Regions from separate parts of the Parabacteroides sp. CH2-D42-20 genome, predicted to be linked through region 2. Evidence: riboswitches for the same ligand, from Rfam matches in the RefSeq annotation. Region 2 holds a riboswitch; the other holds the start of a gene.
What was found. Region 2 has a riboswitch for cobalamin ahead of D7V92_RS01995 (porin family protein). Riboswitches for the same ligand answer to the same signal wherever they lie in the genome.
Positions count from the first base shown of each region.

Region 1: linked by a shared signal. The riboswitch ahead of D7V92_RS00425 (TonB-dependent siderophore receptor) and the one ahead of D7V92_RS01995 (porin family protein) in region 2 are both predicted to bind cobalamin.

Region 1 covers NZ_RAYG01000001.1:112,859-120,870, reverse strand. Annotated here, with positions in the region: gene D7V92_RS00440 (TonB-dependent receptor) at 1-1,020, shown strand, start outside; gene D7V92_RS00435 (sirohydrochlorin cobaltochelatase) at 1,054-1,983, shown strand; gene D7V92_RS00430 (sirohydrochlorin cobaltochelatase) at 2,057-3,154, opposite strand; gene D7V92_RS00425 (TonB-dependent siderophore receptor) at 3,177-5,240, opposite strand; cobalamin riboswitch at 5,352-5,549, opposite strand; gene D7V92_RS00420 (DnaJ domain-containing protein) at 5,729-6,526, opposite strand; gene D7V92_RS00415 (HAD family phosphatase) at 6,782-7,399, opposite strand; gene D7V92_RS00410 (hypothetical protein) at 7,646-7,915, shown strand; gene D7V92_RS00405 (hypothetical protein) at 7,915-8,012, shown strand, end outside.
Region 2 covers NZ_RAYG01000002.1:89,116-97,127, reverse strand. Annotated here, with positions in the region: gene mutA (methylmalonyl-CoA mutase small subunit) at 1-1,420, shown strand, start outside; gene scpA (methylmalonyl-CoA mutase) at 1,433-3,580, shown strand; gene coaW (type II pantothenate kinase) at 3,710-4,564, shown strand; cobalamin riboswitch at 4,584-4,787, shown strand; gene D7V92_RS01995 (porin family protein) at 5,079-5,687, shown strand; gene priA (primosomal protein N') at 5,775-8,012, shown strand, end outside.

The DNA of each region.
Region 1 (8,012 bases), on a different contig from region 2:
ATTCATTACCATAACTTGAATGTCAAGGGAATCTTTCGTCTGGGCAAGTATAATAAGCTTTCGGCTGGTGCGGAGTTCATTAAAGAGTTACTGAGTAGCGAGACGGATAACATAGCGGGTAAAAGTATGTACACGACCGCGCTTTATGCGCAAGACGAGATCAATATCAATGAGCATTTCCAAGCGTACGCGGGTTTGCGCTATATTTACCATGAGAATTTTAAGAGTTATGCGACTCCTAACGTGGCTTTGCTGTATAAGGTAGGCGGTTTTAATTTCCGCGGATCGTATGCGGCTGGTTTCCGTACACCTGAATTGAAAGAGTTGTATACGGAATCGGAGAAGAAAGCGTCTGGAGCGACTCGCCTTACGATCGGTAATCCGGATCTGGACCCGGAGAAGAGCGACAATTTCACGTTGAGCGCAGAATATACGATGCGGTATTTTTCTTTGTCCGTGTCCGCTTTTATGAATAACGTACGTAGCATGATTAACTATAAGATATTGGATACGGCGGAACGGGATGCTTATAACACCGCCCATGGTACGGATTATGATGAGATACAGATGCGTGCGAATATCGATAAAGCGAAGATCAAAGGTATTAACGTGACCTTCAATAGTTATCTGGGAGCGGGCTTTACCTTGAATGGTGGCTATAGTTTCATGGATGGAAAGAACGTATACGAGGATGAACCTTTGGATAAGACCGTTAAGCATAGTGGTACGGTAGCGGCTATGTGGTCTCATACTTGGAATAAGTATAAGCTGAACGTGAATTTTAACGGACGTATCCAAGGGGAACGTTATTCTACTTCTTATGGATACGCACCGAAATATTCCTTGTGGAATCTCAATACGAGCCATACGTTTAGAGCCGGCGATTTCTTGTTGGAACCGGGAGTAGGTATCGAGAACCTTTTTGATTATGTAGATGATCGTCCCTTTAATTACAATTACGCTACATTGACCCCGGGCCGTACCTATTACGTCAGCCTTCTGGTCCGTTTCAAGCAGTAAACTGTCACATGTCAACTATTAACTAATATAATAATGTATAGGGGATTTTTACGATCCATGTTTGTTTGTTCACTCCTGCTCGGGCTCGCCTGTTCATTATGGGCGAAACCCGGGCGGGAGTTTTACGCTTCCGATATCCGGGAGAGCATGGAAAAGGGAGATAAGTTAGCGATCTTGATGGTACATTTCGGGAGTGCTTACCCGGAAGCTCGTACCCAAGTACTCGATGTGATGAACAAGCGTGTCAAGGAGGCTTTCCCAGACGTGGAAGTCCGGCAGGCTTATAGCGCCCGTAGCGTAGTGAGTCGGTTGAGGGCGCAAGGTGTTTGGGTTCAGTTGCCGGCGGACGCCTTGGTGGAGTTGCGTGATCAAGGGTTTACCCATGTAATTATCCAACCGACTATCATTATAGAGGGTGTGGAGATGGAAGCGATCCGCAAAGAGGCGGAACAGCGAAAAGGTTTGTTTAAGGATTTGCGTGTAGGTAATCCCTTGTTATATGATGATACCGATTATGAGGCGGTGATGAAAGCGGTTTCCTCACCTTCTGGAGTGACTAAAAATGGGGCTAAGTTATTGGTGGCGCACGGAACTTATCATGCCAGTAACTCGGCTTACGCGAAATTGGGGTATATGTTCCAGACCAAAGGAATGAAAGATTATTATACCGGAACCCGTGAGGGTTTCCCTACGATCGAGGATGTAGGTGAGCAAATGCGCCAAGCCGGTCATAAGCGTGTGCAGTTGATTCCTTTTATGTTCGTACTGATTCGAGGTACGGAAAATACGGTTACGGATTTCTGGCAGAAAGGGCTACGTCAACAGGGTTTCGATGTGGATATTTATTTAAAGCCTCTAGGTGAGAATCCGGCGATCCGGTCTTTATTTATCGATCACATCCGTTTCGCCATGAAATATAAACGGGCGACGATTTTTGATCGAAAGAAATTATATACACACTGAACAATTGAAAATTGAGAATTGAAAATTAGTGAGTACTTACTGAACCAATTTTCAATTCTCAATTCTCAATTATTTACTGGTAGTCTTCTCCGGTTTCCCAAGCCTCCGCATCATTATATAATGCTTTTAGATGGTTCACCCAGATCTGACGAACAGCGTCGTAATCGCCTAAGCCTATGATCTTACAGTTCTCTAAACTTCCGTTATGGCTTTCTTTCGTGTCAATCTTGAAGCCCATCTTCAAAAGTTTTAGTCTCCAGCAAGCGTCGGCGTTAGGAGCGGCAGCGCTGAAATCATCACCCTCCTCGATACCCCAAAGGTCATTATGCGCATGGTCTCCGGCGATAGACATGAACGGAGCTAAGGAGATCGTGATCTCTTCCGGTTTTAAGTTATGATCCTCGCAGTATTTGGTAAGTTTGGAGTAGACACATTCCTCATTTGGTTCGCCTTCTTCCGGCCAGAACAACATATCTCCGTAATCAACGGTACCTACGAATACATTCTTGTTAGCGGCCAAGGCTTGCATAGCCTCTTCTGTTTCCGTGTATTTCGTATTTGCGTTATAGTTTTTATCCGGGTTACCATGTCCCATTAATAAAAGGATGTTCTTGTTATCAGCCAATTTATCACTGTAGTGGCTGTATAGGACTTTCGCTACGGCTTCCACATCATCCTCGTCGTATACCAAACAAGGGCTTTTTACGACTTGAACACTCGGGAAAGACTCGATCATGAATTTCTTCTTCACGTCCGTATTCATCAAGCTTAGGTATTCCTCACCCGGGATGATGTGTAAGGACTGTACCGCTACCTTCTTGTAACCGGCATTTCCTAGAGCTTGTAACCAAAGGTCCGGTTGGTAACGTGCGATACCGGTCTCTGCCTCTACACGATTCACGCAAGTACGGGAGGTAAATGACAAATAGATGTCCGCATCGGGAAATGCGTTCTGGAAATCGGCCAATGTTGCGTCGTAAGTCTTGATAGACTCCTTGAATGTGCTACCGAATGTACACAACAAGATCGCCGTGTCATGTTTCTTACTTGTCTTTACGACTTCTTCCGCCGGGTTTGCGGTATTGTCGTCGTCTCCATCATCACAGGAGGTAAAAACTGCGCTTGAGGCAAATAGACTCGCCGCAAGCAAAAGGTACTTAAATTTGTTCATCGCATTTAACTTTTAAGATTGTTTATAGTTTATGTTTATTCTGAAATTTCACGATAAAGGAGGCGTACCAAGTCCGTCCGGGAGACGTAGTTCCACGATGGCGTCCGAACGGGGTACGATCCACATAATCGAAGATATTATCGATACCGACATTGATATCTAGGTTCCATTTTTTCTTTTTCAATACGTTATGACGGGTATTCAATCGCCATAGCTGATAACTTTTTCCATCACCGTCCGTGATATAAAAGCGGGTGGATTGGTATCGGCCGAACAAGGTGACATCCAATTTATACTTTTTCCACGCATGGTTCCATGCTAGTTTCCAATTGGCATTATGGAATGAGGTTCCGTTGATCGGGGTGTAGAGCATATAATTCGAGTCGGCCGGATCATCCGTATATTGCGCTTTGGCATCCGTATAGCTATAGCCTCCACCAATAGCCAAGGAAGATAGGATTTGATAGGTGAGCGATATATCTCCCCCGAAAGAGCGGGCTTTGGATAAGTTCTTGTGTTGCATGCTGGCCTCGATCTCATCCAATCGGTCTTCGGCGCTTGTCGGGATCTCGGTCAAGGCGATCATGTTCTTGATACGGTTGTAGAATCCTGTTACCGTGATCTGCAGGTTCGATGCGTGATATTCTACGCTCGCCGAATAATAATTGGACTTTTGCGGTTTTAAATCCTTATTACCATAATAATGTTTCCACGGGCCGCCGCCGATCTGCGTGATATAATCATCGTGCAACTCCTTTAAGGTAGGAGCCTTAAATCCATTTGAGTATGTGGCTCGGATATTGAAGTCGCCTAGTTTGTACATGGCGGAGACTTTAGGGGTAAACGTAGCCCCGAACTCTTGGTGCACGACGAAGCGCCCACCTACCGTCACATTCAACCGATCCGTCGGGTTCCATTCGTCTTGTACATAAGCGGAAGCCGTAAATACGGAGGCTTTCCCGTTCTCGATACGCCGGGGAGATTTCAAATGATCGTATTGATATTCGAGTCCGGCGCTTAGGATATTGTTTTCCCCGAGATGGAATACGCTTTTGGCTTGTCCTAGGAAACGTTGTTGAGAGGTTTCCAGAATATGTTCTCCGGGATAACGAGTGATACGTAAATCCGTCTCCGGATCGAAGAAGTTCGTAACATCTTTATGATGGTAATTATAGAAATAACTATAGTTACCATAAGTTAGGTCTACCGAAAGAAAATTCAGTCCTCCCAATGTGTATTTAGCTCCTCCGGCCACATCGAAGTTCCGGTAGAATTGATCATAGGTATAATACTTGAATGCGCCGTGCGGACGATAATTCCATTTCTGGTAAAAAGAGCCATCGGCCGAAAGGTTCAGCCGGTCGTTCACTTTGTAGGTTAAGTTCTCCCTTAACGTAAAGTTCGTGGATCGGTTTACGGTTCGTGTCACGGTTCCATCCATTACCTCGTGATGGTCCCATTCTTGGGTCGTATTTCGCCAGCCGTCCGTATGGGTCGTACTAAGTGAGGTGGTGGAATTCACTCTCTTATGCCCAAAGCCGATTTGTACGCTTTCCAATATATCTCCATATGATCCGACACGAGTCGTATTCGATAGGCTCACTTTATCCCGGTTCTTTTTCGTGATAATATTGATAACACCGGCGATAGCGTCCGAGCCATACAGGGAAGAGGCGGCACCTTTTACGATCTCGATACGTTCGATATTGGCGGGGTTGATAATACTCAAGTCGTTTTGTCCGCCGGTATCTCCGTTGATCCGTTTGCCATTGATAAGGATCAAGATGTAATCGTTGCCTAATCCGTTCATCTGGATGCCACTACCCATGTCGCTCGGATTGAAGGTGATGGAAGCGTTCAGTCCTTCCAGAATATCTTGCATACTGCGTCCTTGGTAACTGTCAAGGGCTTTGCCGGTGATTACCTCTGTTTGCACAGGGGCGTCTTTCAGATAGTGTTCGGTACCCGTACCGGTGACCACGACCTCGTTCAATAGCACGGAAAGTTCCTTCGGATCTTTCAATATGCTTTGGGCGCATACGGATTGTACGCATGCCACCAGAATAGCGAATGCTAAAAGCCTCATATAGTGTTTTATTTGTACACAAAATAAAACAACAAGCCTCTATCTGGTTATGTCTCAAAAAATAAATTGAATCGTTTTTTGTATGACACATACTTCTATCCTGGAAGCTTGATGTTATTGTAAGACTTTAGCAGGTATTCTGGCTCTCCTCTGGTTAGAAACCTTCCCATTCCGACTTAGGAACAGTGGCTTTTGAACTTCTAACCAACTTAATGAGGATTACAGCTGCAGGAACAGCTCCGGATTCACACCGGATTCCCTCTCACCAAACTATGTGATAGCTTGATTACTAAAATCGGAGGCAAAGATATGAATGTTTTCTAATATTTAGAAAATATATATGAAAAAGTTTTTCTATAAACAGCCGATTGCGTTTTTGTAAGGTATGATATGTCTGTCCACTTCTATTTAGGAGAAAGAATATTTACATCATAAAGAAGGTAAATGTAATTGGCTGACAATTCGTAAGTAATACTGTTTGTCGAATCTTACTTCAAGCCTCTCGATTGATAGATTCTTTCCTTGGCCTCATTTATTTTCTGGAACTTCTCGTTGGCGGCCTTGCGGATGTCTTCTCCCAAACTGGCTACTTTGTCCGGATGATGCTTGACGGCCATCCGGCGATAGGCGGCACGGACTTCCTCGTCCGTGGCGGTCGGTTCTATCTCTAGCACCTTGTAGGCATCGTCCAAGGAACTTCCTTTTAGGTTCAACATGGATTCAACTTCTCTATCAGACATTCCCATCGCCATCGCTACCTCTTTCAAGGCATTGATCTCGGCCGCGCACACATTCCCGTCACTCTTAGCGATCTCGGCGAGGAACGCGAGCAATTGCAGCCGCTCCTCATAACTTAGGTTGTATGCGATCTGGGTTCCGCATTCCCGGATGGTATTCTTGAATCCCATGTTGTTCTCTTGATCCATGCGTTTGGCTTGGTCGAAAAGCTTTAGCAATATCTCCTCACCTTGGCTTACGGCGATCTCGCCGAAGTTTCTCCGGAGGAACTGACGGACGTATTCCATCTCGCTATGCATGATCTTCCCGTCGGCACGGATGATATAGGATGCCATAACCAACATGGAGAAAAGGAAACTGTTACGTTCCCCGGCGTATGGGTCTCTTCGTGTATGTTCATCATCGTAATTGGTTCCCCCACCGAAAGACTGCCCCGTCATATTTGCCCCTTCCTCGAAGAAGGAGCCTAATATAATGCCGGCTAGAGCGCCTAGCGGTCCGAACGCCATAAATCCCAAGACGCCACCTATCCATTTCCCGATACCCATATTCCTGTTTATCTTATTTGTTGATTACCGATATGCAATATTCGTAAAAAAACGGGAGATATGCAAATGTAAAAGGCGGGTGTGTGAAGCATACCCGCCTTGCGGTTATTTGGAGAGTTGGATCTTGAATGTTTTCTCACTTATCCGGATGAGATACGTTCCGAAGGGCAATCCCTCGTAGCCCTGTAAGCCTATTTGCTTTTGGTAGCGTACAATCTTTCCATTGAGCGTGATCACCATCACTGGCTGTAGCTATTATTGTTCAATTTTGATCCCGAAAATTCGCTCTATTTCAAAAATATACTTTTTGGTTGTTGTAAACAATACGGCTTCCATTCCAATCGCCTTTGCACCCAACACATTCACCATTCTGTCATCCGCAAACAAACATTCCGACGGTTTAAGGCCATATTTGTCACAAAGGCGAAGATAAATTTCCTTTTCAGGCTTGATGAAGTGTTCCTCACATGATATTACCATACCGTCAAGTAACCGGAATATGTCGAATTTCTCCATGACCCGGTAGATTGTGTCGCTCCAGTTCGTCAACCCATATAGTTTGAATCCGGATTGCTTTAACTTTTTTAGAAGTACACGCATACCTTCAATCTCTCCTGTTATCTCTTCAAGATAATTATCTTTGAAAAATGTGAAGGCATCACTATATTCAGGATACCTTTTTATCGCTCCGTCAATCATTTTATCAAACGGGATTATTCCACGGTCGCACATGTTTATAAATTCCGGATCTGATAGAATCTTGTGAAAACCGATTAGCGACACTTCATCATCCCCGAAATATCGTTCAAGCATGGGTTGCAAATCGTGATTTACGAGGACCTTGCCAAAATCAAAAATGAGGTTTTTAATCATTATCTTCGATATTTTTAATTACACGGAAAGGATTGCCGCCTCCTATCCATACATTTTTAATATTCAGTTTTCATGCTTTCAATTCATGTCATTGCAGAGCCATATTCTTGTTTGAGCCAATTTTTACAGATTGAAGGTACAAAGTTATTAAAAACCGAGAAGAAGACGAACGGATGGAGATCCGTTTTTCTCAATCTCACTTTTTATATTAACTTTGTTCCAGAAGACTTCTGAATGCGGAAAAAGATGAATCTACATATTGAATTAGATACGAGCCATCCGGCATACGAATGGCTTGAAAGGCAGGCCGACAAGATCGGTGCGAAAGGACATTTCGGCACTCACGGGCAGCATCACATAGAGCGGGATAAGATGTGTGAGGCCGCCGGCTGTTATGTGATAGAGAACATCCGCATCGCTCCCGGAGAAATCGATGAGATACAAACGATACGTGTTAATTTTGACTTGGCCTACCCTTCGACCGGTAAGCCTTGTTCGGTTATTTCTTGGAGTTGATGGATGACAAGTTCCGATACAGGCTATCCGGGAATCAGAAGGTTGAGATAGCTCAAAACTTGATTGATATCATGGAAAAAGACTCGGGGATAACCGA
Region 2 (8,012 bases):
GGAGAAGTTGATCGGTATCTTGGCTGACTACTTCAAAGGCAAGGGTGTCGACGCAGAGAAGTGCTACGGTTCTGTAAACTATGACGCTTTCAAGAAACCTTTAGTAAAAGGTAAAGAAAACAGTGAGTGGGTAGAAGGTGCCGCAGCTGTGCTCAAAGCTGGACAGGCTTTGCCTAACTACCGTGTATTGGCTGTAAATGCGTTCCTTTTCAACAATGCTGGCGCTTACATTTCTCAGGAATTAGGTTACGCCTTGGCTTGGGGTAACGAATTGATGGCAAAACTTACCGAGGCTGGTTTCACCGCTGACGAGGTTGCCAAGAAAATCAAATTCAATTTTGGTATCAGCTCTAACTACTTCATGGAAATCGCTAAGTTCCGTGCGGCTCGTTGGTTGTGGGCCGAGATCGTAGCCGCTTATAAGCCGGCCTGCGAATGCGCTTGCAAGATGGTTGCTCACGCACAGACTTCAGAGTGGAACATGACGGTTTACGATGCTCACGTAAACTTGCTTCGTTCTCAAACTGAGGCTATGTCTGCCGCTCTTGCCGGCGTAGACTCTATCACGGTTCGCCCGTTTGATAAGATTTACCAGACTCCAGACGATTTCTCTGAGCGTATCGCACGTAACCAACAATTATTATTGAAGGAAGAGTGCCACTTGGATAAGGTCGTTGACCCGTCTGCCGGTTCTTATTATGTAGAGGTATTGACGAATTCCTTGGCTGATGTCGCTTGGAAGTTGTTCTTGGAGGTTGAGGAAAAAGGAGGATTCTCCGTTGCCGTGAACGCAGGTGAGATCCAGAATGCCGTTAACGCTTCGAATGTAGCTCGTAAGAAAGCGGTTGCTACCCGTCGTGAGATCTTGTTGGGTTCTAACCAGTATCCTAACTTCACGGAAGTAGCTGCCGATAAGATTCAAGAAAAAGGTTCTTGCTGTTGTGGCGGTGGTCATTGCGGTGAGGCAACGATCCCGGCTCTTGATTTCTCTCGCGGCGCTTCTGAATTCGAGGCTTTGCGTATGACGACAGAGAAGAGTGGCAAGACTCCGAAGGTATTTATGTTGACGATAGGTAACTTGGCGATGCGTTTGGCTCGTTCACAGTTCTCCGCTAACTTCTTCGGTTGTGCCGGATATAAGATAATTGATAACTTAGGCTTCGATACGGTTGAGGCTGGTGTTGAGGCTGCTGTCAAGGCTGGTGCCGAGATCGTGGTTCTTTGCTCTAGTGATGACGAGTATGCTGAATTCGCTCCTGCTGCTTACAAGGCTTTGGCCGGACGTGCCGAATTCGTTGTAGCCGGAGCTCCTGCTTGCGCGGACGACTTGAAGGCTCAAGGTATCGACCAGTTCGTAAATGTAAAGAGCAATGTGCTTGAGACATTGAAAGCATTCAACGCTAAATTAGGAATCGCTTAAGTATAAACAATTATGAGACCAAATTTTAAAAACATAGATATAAAGAATGCCGGATTCGCAGCCACAAACGCTGCCGAATGGGCAAAAGCCAATGGCATCGAGCCCAATTGGAAAACACCCGAGCATATCGAGGTGAAACCTGTATATACAAAAGAAGACTTGGAGGGTATGGAGCACTTGAACTATGCTTCCGGTTTGCCTCCTTATCTACGTGGCCCGTACAGCGGTATGTACGCTATGCGTCCTTGGACAATCCGTCAGTACGCAGGTTTCTCTACCGCTGAGGAGTCTAACGCTTTCTATCGCCGTAACTTGGCTTCCGGTCAGAAAGGTTTGTCCGTTGCGTTCGACCTTCCGACTCACCGTGGTTACGATGCCGACAACGAACGTGTGGTTGGTGATGTAGGTAAAGCGGGTGTATCTATCTGTTCCTTGGAGAACATGAAAGTGTTGTTCGATGGTATTCCTTTGAACAAGATGTCTGTTTCCATGACCATGAATGGTGGTGTGCTTCCGGTATTGGCATTCTATATCAACGCAGGTTTGGAGCAAGGTGCTAAGTTGGAGGAAATGGCCGGTACGATCCAGAACGATATATTGAAAGAGTTCATGGTACGTAATACCTATATCTATCCGCCTGAGTTCTCCATGAAGATTATCGCTGATATCTTCGAGTACACCTCTCAGAAGATGCCGAAGTTCAACTCTATCTCTATCTCCGGTTATCATATGCAGGAGGCTGGTGCTACGGCTGATATCGAGATGGCTTATACGTTGTGTGACGGTATGGAATATCTTCGTGCCGGTATCAACGCCGGTATCGATGTGGATGCGTTCGCTCCCCGTTTGTCATTCTTCTGGGCTATCGGTGTAAATCACTTCATGGAGATCGCCAAGATGCGTGCGGCTCGTATGTTGTGGGCGAAGATCGTGAAGAGCTTCGGCGCTAAGAACCCGAAATCATTGGCATTGCGTACACATAGCCAGACTTCCGGTTGGTCATTGACCGAGCAAGATCCGTTCAATAACGTAGGACGTACTTGTATCGAGGCTATGGCCGCTACATTAGGACATACACAATCTTTGCATACGAACGCATTGGATGAGGCGATCGCTTTGCCGACCGATTTCTCCGCTCGTATCGCTCGTAATACACAGATTTACATTCAGGAAGAGACTAAGATCTGTAAGGAGATCGACCCGTGGGCTGGTTCTTACTATGTAGAGTCTTTGACGAATGAGTTGGTACATAAAGGTTGGGCATTGATCCAAGAGATCGAGAGCATGGGTGGTATGGCGAAAGCCATCGAGACTGGTCTTCCTAAGATGCGTATCGAGGAAGCTGCCGCTCGTACACAGGCTCGTATCGACTCTGGTGTTCAGACCATCGTTGGTGTTAACAAATATCGTTTGCCGAAGGAAGATCCGATCGATATCCTTGAGATCGATAATACAGCCGTACGTAACGAGCAGATCGCCGCTTTGAAGGAGTTGCGTGCTAACCGTGACGAAGCCGCTGTTCAAAAAGCTTTGGCTGATATCACGGAGTGCGTGAAGACGAAGAAGGGCAACTTATTAGAGTTGGCTGTTAAGGCTGCCGGCTTGCGTGCGTCATTGGGAGAGATCTCCGATGCTTGCGAGGTGGTTGTAGGTCGTTATAAAGCAATCATTAGAACTATTTCAGGCGTGTATTCATCAGAAACTAAGAAAGACGCAGACTTCCAGAAAGCTTGCGAGCTTTGCGAGCAATTCGCTAAGAAAGAAGGCCGTCAGCCTCGTATCATGATCGCTAAGATGGGTCAGGACGGACACGACCGTGGCGCTAAGGTTGTCGCTACTGGTTATGCGGACTGTGGTTTCGACGTAGATATGGGACCGTTGTTCCAGACTCCGGCCGAGGCTGCCCGTCAAGCTGTGGAGAACGACGTTCACGTAATGGGCGTTTCTTCTTTGGCCGCTGGTCATAAGACGTTGGTTCCGCAGGTTATCGAGGAGTTGAAGAAACTAGGTCGTGAGGACATCATCGTTATTGCTGGAGGTGTAATCCCGGCTCAAGACTATGATTTCTTGTATAAGGCTGGCGTTGCCGCTATCTTTGGCCCGGGTACTTCCGTATCGAAGGCAGCTTGCCAGATCCTTGAGATCTTGTTAGGCGAATAAATAGAGTTTAGGCCTTACGGTTTTTAAATAAAGAGAGGCTGGACAATTGATTTTGTCCGGCCTTTTTTAGTATTGTATGCGGGTTTATGTACTTTTGTAGCGATTATTCAATTAAAAAGGGAAAGAATCATGGGAATCGTTATAGGTATAGATGTGGGAGGTAGCACGACCAAGATCGTCGGCGTGGAGGATAAGAAGATCAAGAACCCGATGTTCGTGAAAGCTACCGATCCGGTAACCTCTTTATTCGGGGCCTTCGGTAAATATATTTATGATAATAACATCTCGCTCTCGAATATAGAGAAAGTGATCTTGACAGGTGTAGGTAGCGCTTATATCGATCAACCTTTATATGGCTTACCAACCGCGAAGACGGATGAGTTCCTTGCGAATGGGCTAGGGGCGCAATATAATACGGGACTGGACAGTCTATTGGTGGTCAGCATGGGAACGGGTACCTCCTTTGTCAAGGTACAAGGCTCCACGATCGAGCATATCGGGGGATTGGGTATCGGTGGCGGAACAATCCTCGGCTTGTCTAAGCTATTATTGAAAACGCATGACTTTCACCAAATAGCGTCTTTGGCCGAGCACGGTTCCTTGAATGATATCGACTTGCATATCCGGGATATTACGCCGCATCCGCTACCCGGCCTGCCGCTGGACGTGACAGCCTCTATTTTCGGAAAAGCGGACGCGAACGCTAAGGTTGAGGATATCGCTCTCGGTATCGTTCATATGGTCTTGCAGACCATCGGGCAAGGAGCTGTTTTCGCCTCGTTAAATGGCGATATCAAGAATATCGTATTGATCGGTAACCTGACTCGCTTGCCACAATGCCCGGATATTTTCCCCCGTCTGGAGGAGATGTGCGATGTCCATTTCAAGATACCGGAGTATGCCGAGTATCGCACGGCTATCGGGGCGGCTTTATGCTATATCAGGAACCGGGAATATAAGGATATTTTTTGTGGAAAGTGTTAGGCTACATCAAAACTTTATGTATCTTTGCTACATGCTTTGTTCCCTTTCGGCAATCGCCGGATAGGGATTAAAAGGGAATCGGGTGAGAATCCCGGACAGTCCCGCTGCTGTAAGCTTCATAAACGGGTTGAGCAATACTGTTGCCACTGTTCATTCAAGTGAATGGGAAGGCGCTTAAGACCGGAAGTAAGTCAGAAGACCTGCAAGGCGTGTATATTTTCGACGGCTTCGAGGAAAGGCCGGAAGAGAACGCAAGAATCGTATCCGGTTTTTACTATTCTTTATCCAAGGTTTTCTTATCAAGTCGTCTCATGGTTTCGGATAATTATTTTGCCATAATAATTAGGGAAAGAAGCATGAATCTGACCGACGGGATGAGCTCCGTGTGTAAGATGCATGCTTTCTTTGCGTTTAAAGGACTGGGGTATTCCGTGAACACTCTATAGAGAATATTTGTTTATTATTAGAAAAGTGCGTTTATTTGCAACGAGTAATTAACAAAAGAAGTATGAATATGAAGAAAATTGTGGGATTTCTTATGGTTGCCTTGCTAGCGTTGATGGCGCTTCCGGCGAACGCTCAGCTTAAATTCGGTATCAAGGGAGGTGTGAATATATCGTCTGTTCATTTCAACTCGGACGTGTTGAAAGCGGATAACGTAACCGGCTTCCAAGTGGGTCCGATGATCGAGACGACCTTACCGTTGGTGGGTGTCGGGATCGATGCGGCGGTGTTGTATTCGCAAAAGGGTTTGGAAACGACCTCGGCTGGCGGGGTGAAGACTTCGATGAAGACGGATTATATCGATGTTCCGGTCAACTTGAAATGGAAATTCGGCTTACCGATCGTCAAGGCGTATCTGGCAGCCGGTCCGTATATCGGTTTCCGTGTAGGCGGTGATAAGTTTTGGGATATCCCGGGTTCCGTAGCGGATCAGGTGAAGGCGAAGAATTTCAGCGCAGGTCTTAACTTCGGTGCCGGCGTGGAGTTGATCAGCCACTTGCAGGTGGGTTTCAATTATGGTCTGGGACTGACTGATAACTATAGCATTGAGAAGGTGAACCTCTCCGACGGTGCCGGAAAGAACCGTGGATGGTCTATCACGGCAGCGATCTTGTTCTAAATAGGTGAAAATAAAATGAGAGAGGCTGGGCTTTAGAAGTCCGGCCTTTTTTGTTATTTTTGGGCTCGTAATGAAACACCTGTTTGAATGAAATACGCGGACGTCATACTTCCCCTTCCTTTGGAGAATAGCTATACCTATCGGATACCCGAAGATCTGGAGAGAGCCGTGACTCCCGGTTGCCGGGTGATCGTGCATTTCGGGAAGAAACGATATTATACGGCTATCGTCATGGAGGTACACGACCGGGAACCGGTATCCGATTTTGAGACGAAGGAGATCTACGCTTTGCTGGATGCCACGCCGGTGCTCCGCCGTCCGCAACTCCGTTTCTGGAAATGGATATCTTCTTATTATATATGTAAGCTGGGCGATGTGTATAAGGCGGCCTTGCCTTCCGGCTTAAAGTTGGAAAGCGAGACGGCGGTTACTTATAATGAGGATTTCGAGGCCACCGCCCCCTTGCGCCCGAACGAGCAAGCGGTACTGGATGCCTTTAGCGGGGTTTTGAAATTGACGATCTCGGAGTTGGAGAAGAAGACCGGTCTCCGAAATGTTGTCCCGATCGTCTCTTCCTTGATGGTGAAAGGGGCGGTCGAGGTGAGCGAGGAGCTAAAGCGAGGATTCGTTCCCAAGACACAGGCGTTTATCCGTTTGGCCGAGGCTTACCGGGATGAGACGAAATTACAGGCGGTGTTCGAGGATTTGAAACGAGCGAAGAAGCAAGAGCTTTTGCTGGTCAGCTTCTTGGATTTAAGCCATACCTTGAATCCCGCTTTATCGAAGGAGCTTTCCAAGAAAGAGCTATTGGAACGCAGTGGTTATACCTCTGCGGTATTGGAGGGTCTGCTGAAACGGGGTATCTTGGAGAGTTACGAGAAAGAGGTGGGTCGTTTGCAAGTATCCGTCTGCCGCTTGCAAGAGCCGAATCCGCTCAGTCCGGCGCAAGAGAAAGCCTATGGAGAGATCCATGAGGCTTTCAAGACGAAGGAGGTCTGCTTGCTTCATGGCGTGACTTCCAGTGGTAAGACCGAGATATACGTCCGTTTGATCCATGAGGTCTTGCGGCTGGGGCGGCAGGTTTTATATATGTTGCCGGAGATCGCTATCACGACCCAGATCACGGAACGGCTGGCGAAATTATTCGGGGATAAGCTATTGGTCTACCACTCTAAGTTCTCGGATAACGAGCGGGTGGAAGTTTGGAATAAGCTATTGCATAACGACGAGCCTATGCTGGTATTGGGGGTTCGTTCTTCCCTCTTCCTTCCGTTTAAGGACTTGGGCTTAATTATCGTGGACGAGGAGCATGAGAATACGTATAAGCAGCAGGACCCGGCACCCCGTTACCATGCCCGTAACGCTGCCATCGTCTTGGCGGGTATGCACGGCGGTAAGACCTTATTGGGTTCCGCCACTCCCTCCATCGATTCTTATTTCAACGCTACGGCGGGGAAATACGGTCTGGTTGAGTTATCTACCCGCTACGGTGATTGCTTGATGCCGGAGATTATTACGGTGGACGTGAAGGAGCTAAAGCGCAAGAAGATCATGAAAGATACCCTTTTCTCCCCTCTGTTGGTGGAGAAGGTGCGGGAGGCCCTATCCCGGGGCGAGCAGGCGATCCTATTCCAGAACCGCCGGGGATTCGCCCCGATGATCGAGTGCCGAGGGTGCGGGTGGGTGCCTCGTTGCGTGAATTGCGACGTTAGCCTTACCTACCACAAGGCGCATAATCAGCTGGTTTGCCATTATTGCGGTTATACCTACCGCTTGCCGCAGGTATGTCCAGAGTGTAAGGGGACGGAGTTCAAGATGCAAGGCTTCGGTACGGAGAAGGTAGAGGAGGAGATCGCTGGGCAATTCCCAGCGGCAAAGGTGGAGCGGCTGGATTTCGATACGGCCCGTACCCGCACGGCTTACGAGCGGATCATCTCGGATTTCGAGAAGGGGAAGACACAAATCTTGATTGGTACCCAGATGTTGTCGAAGGGATTGGATTTCGGGAATGTCAGCGTGGTCGGAATTCTGAGTGCCGATAGCCTGATGAATTTCCCAGACTTCCGGGCGCACGAGCGGGCTTACCAGTTGATGGTACAGGTTAGCGGACGTGCCGGCAGGCGGGATAAGCGGGGTACGGTGATCTTGCAGACTACCCAGCCGGAGCATCCTTTGATCCGTATGGTGCAGCGTTTCGCTTACAAGGAAATGGTGAGCTTGCAACTGAGCGAGCGTAGTATGTTCCGTTACCCGCCTTACTACCGTTTGATCGTCTTGATCCTTCGGAGTCGGAATGAGGAGGCTTTGCAGGAAATGTCCGCTATA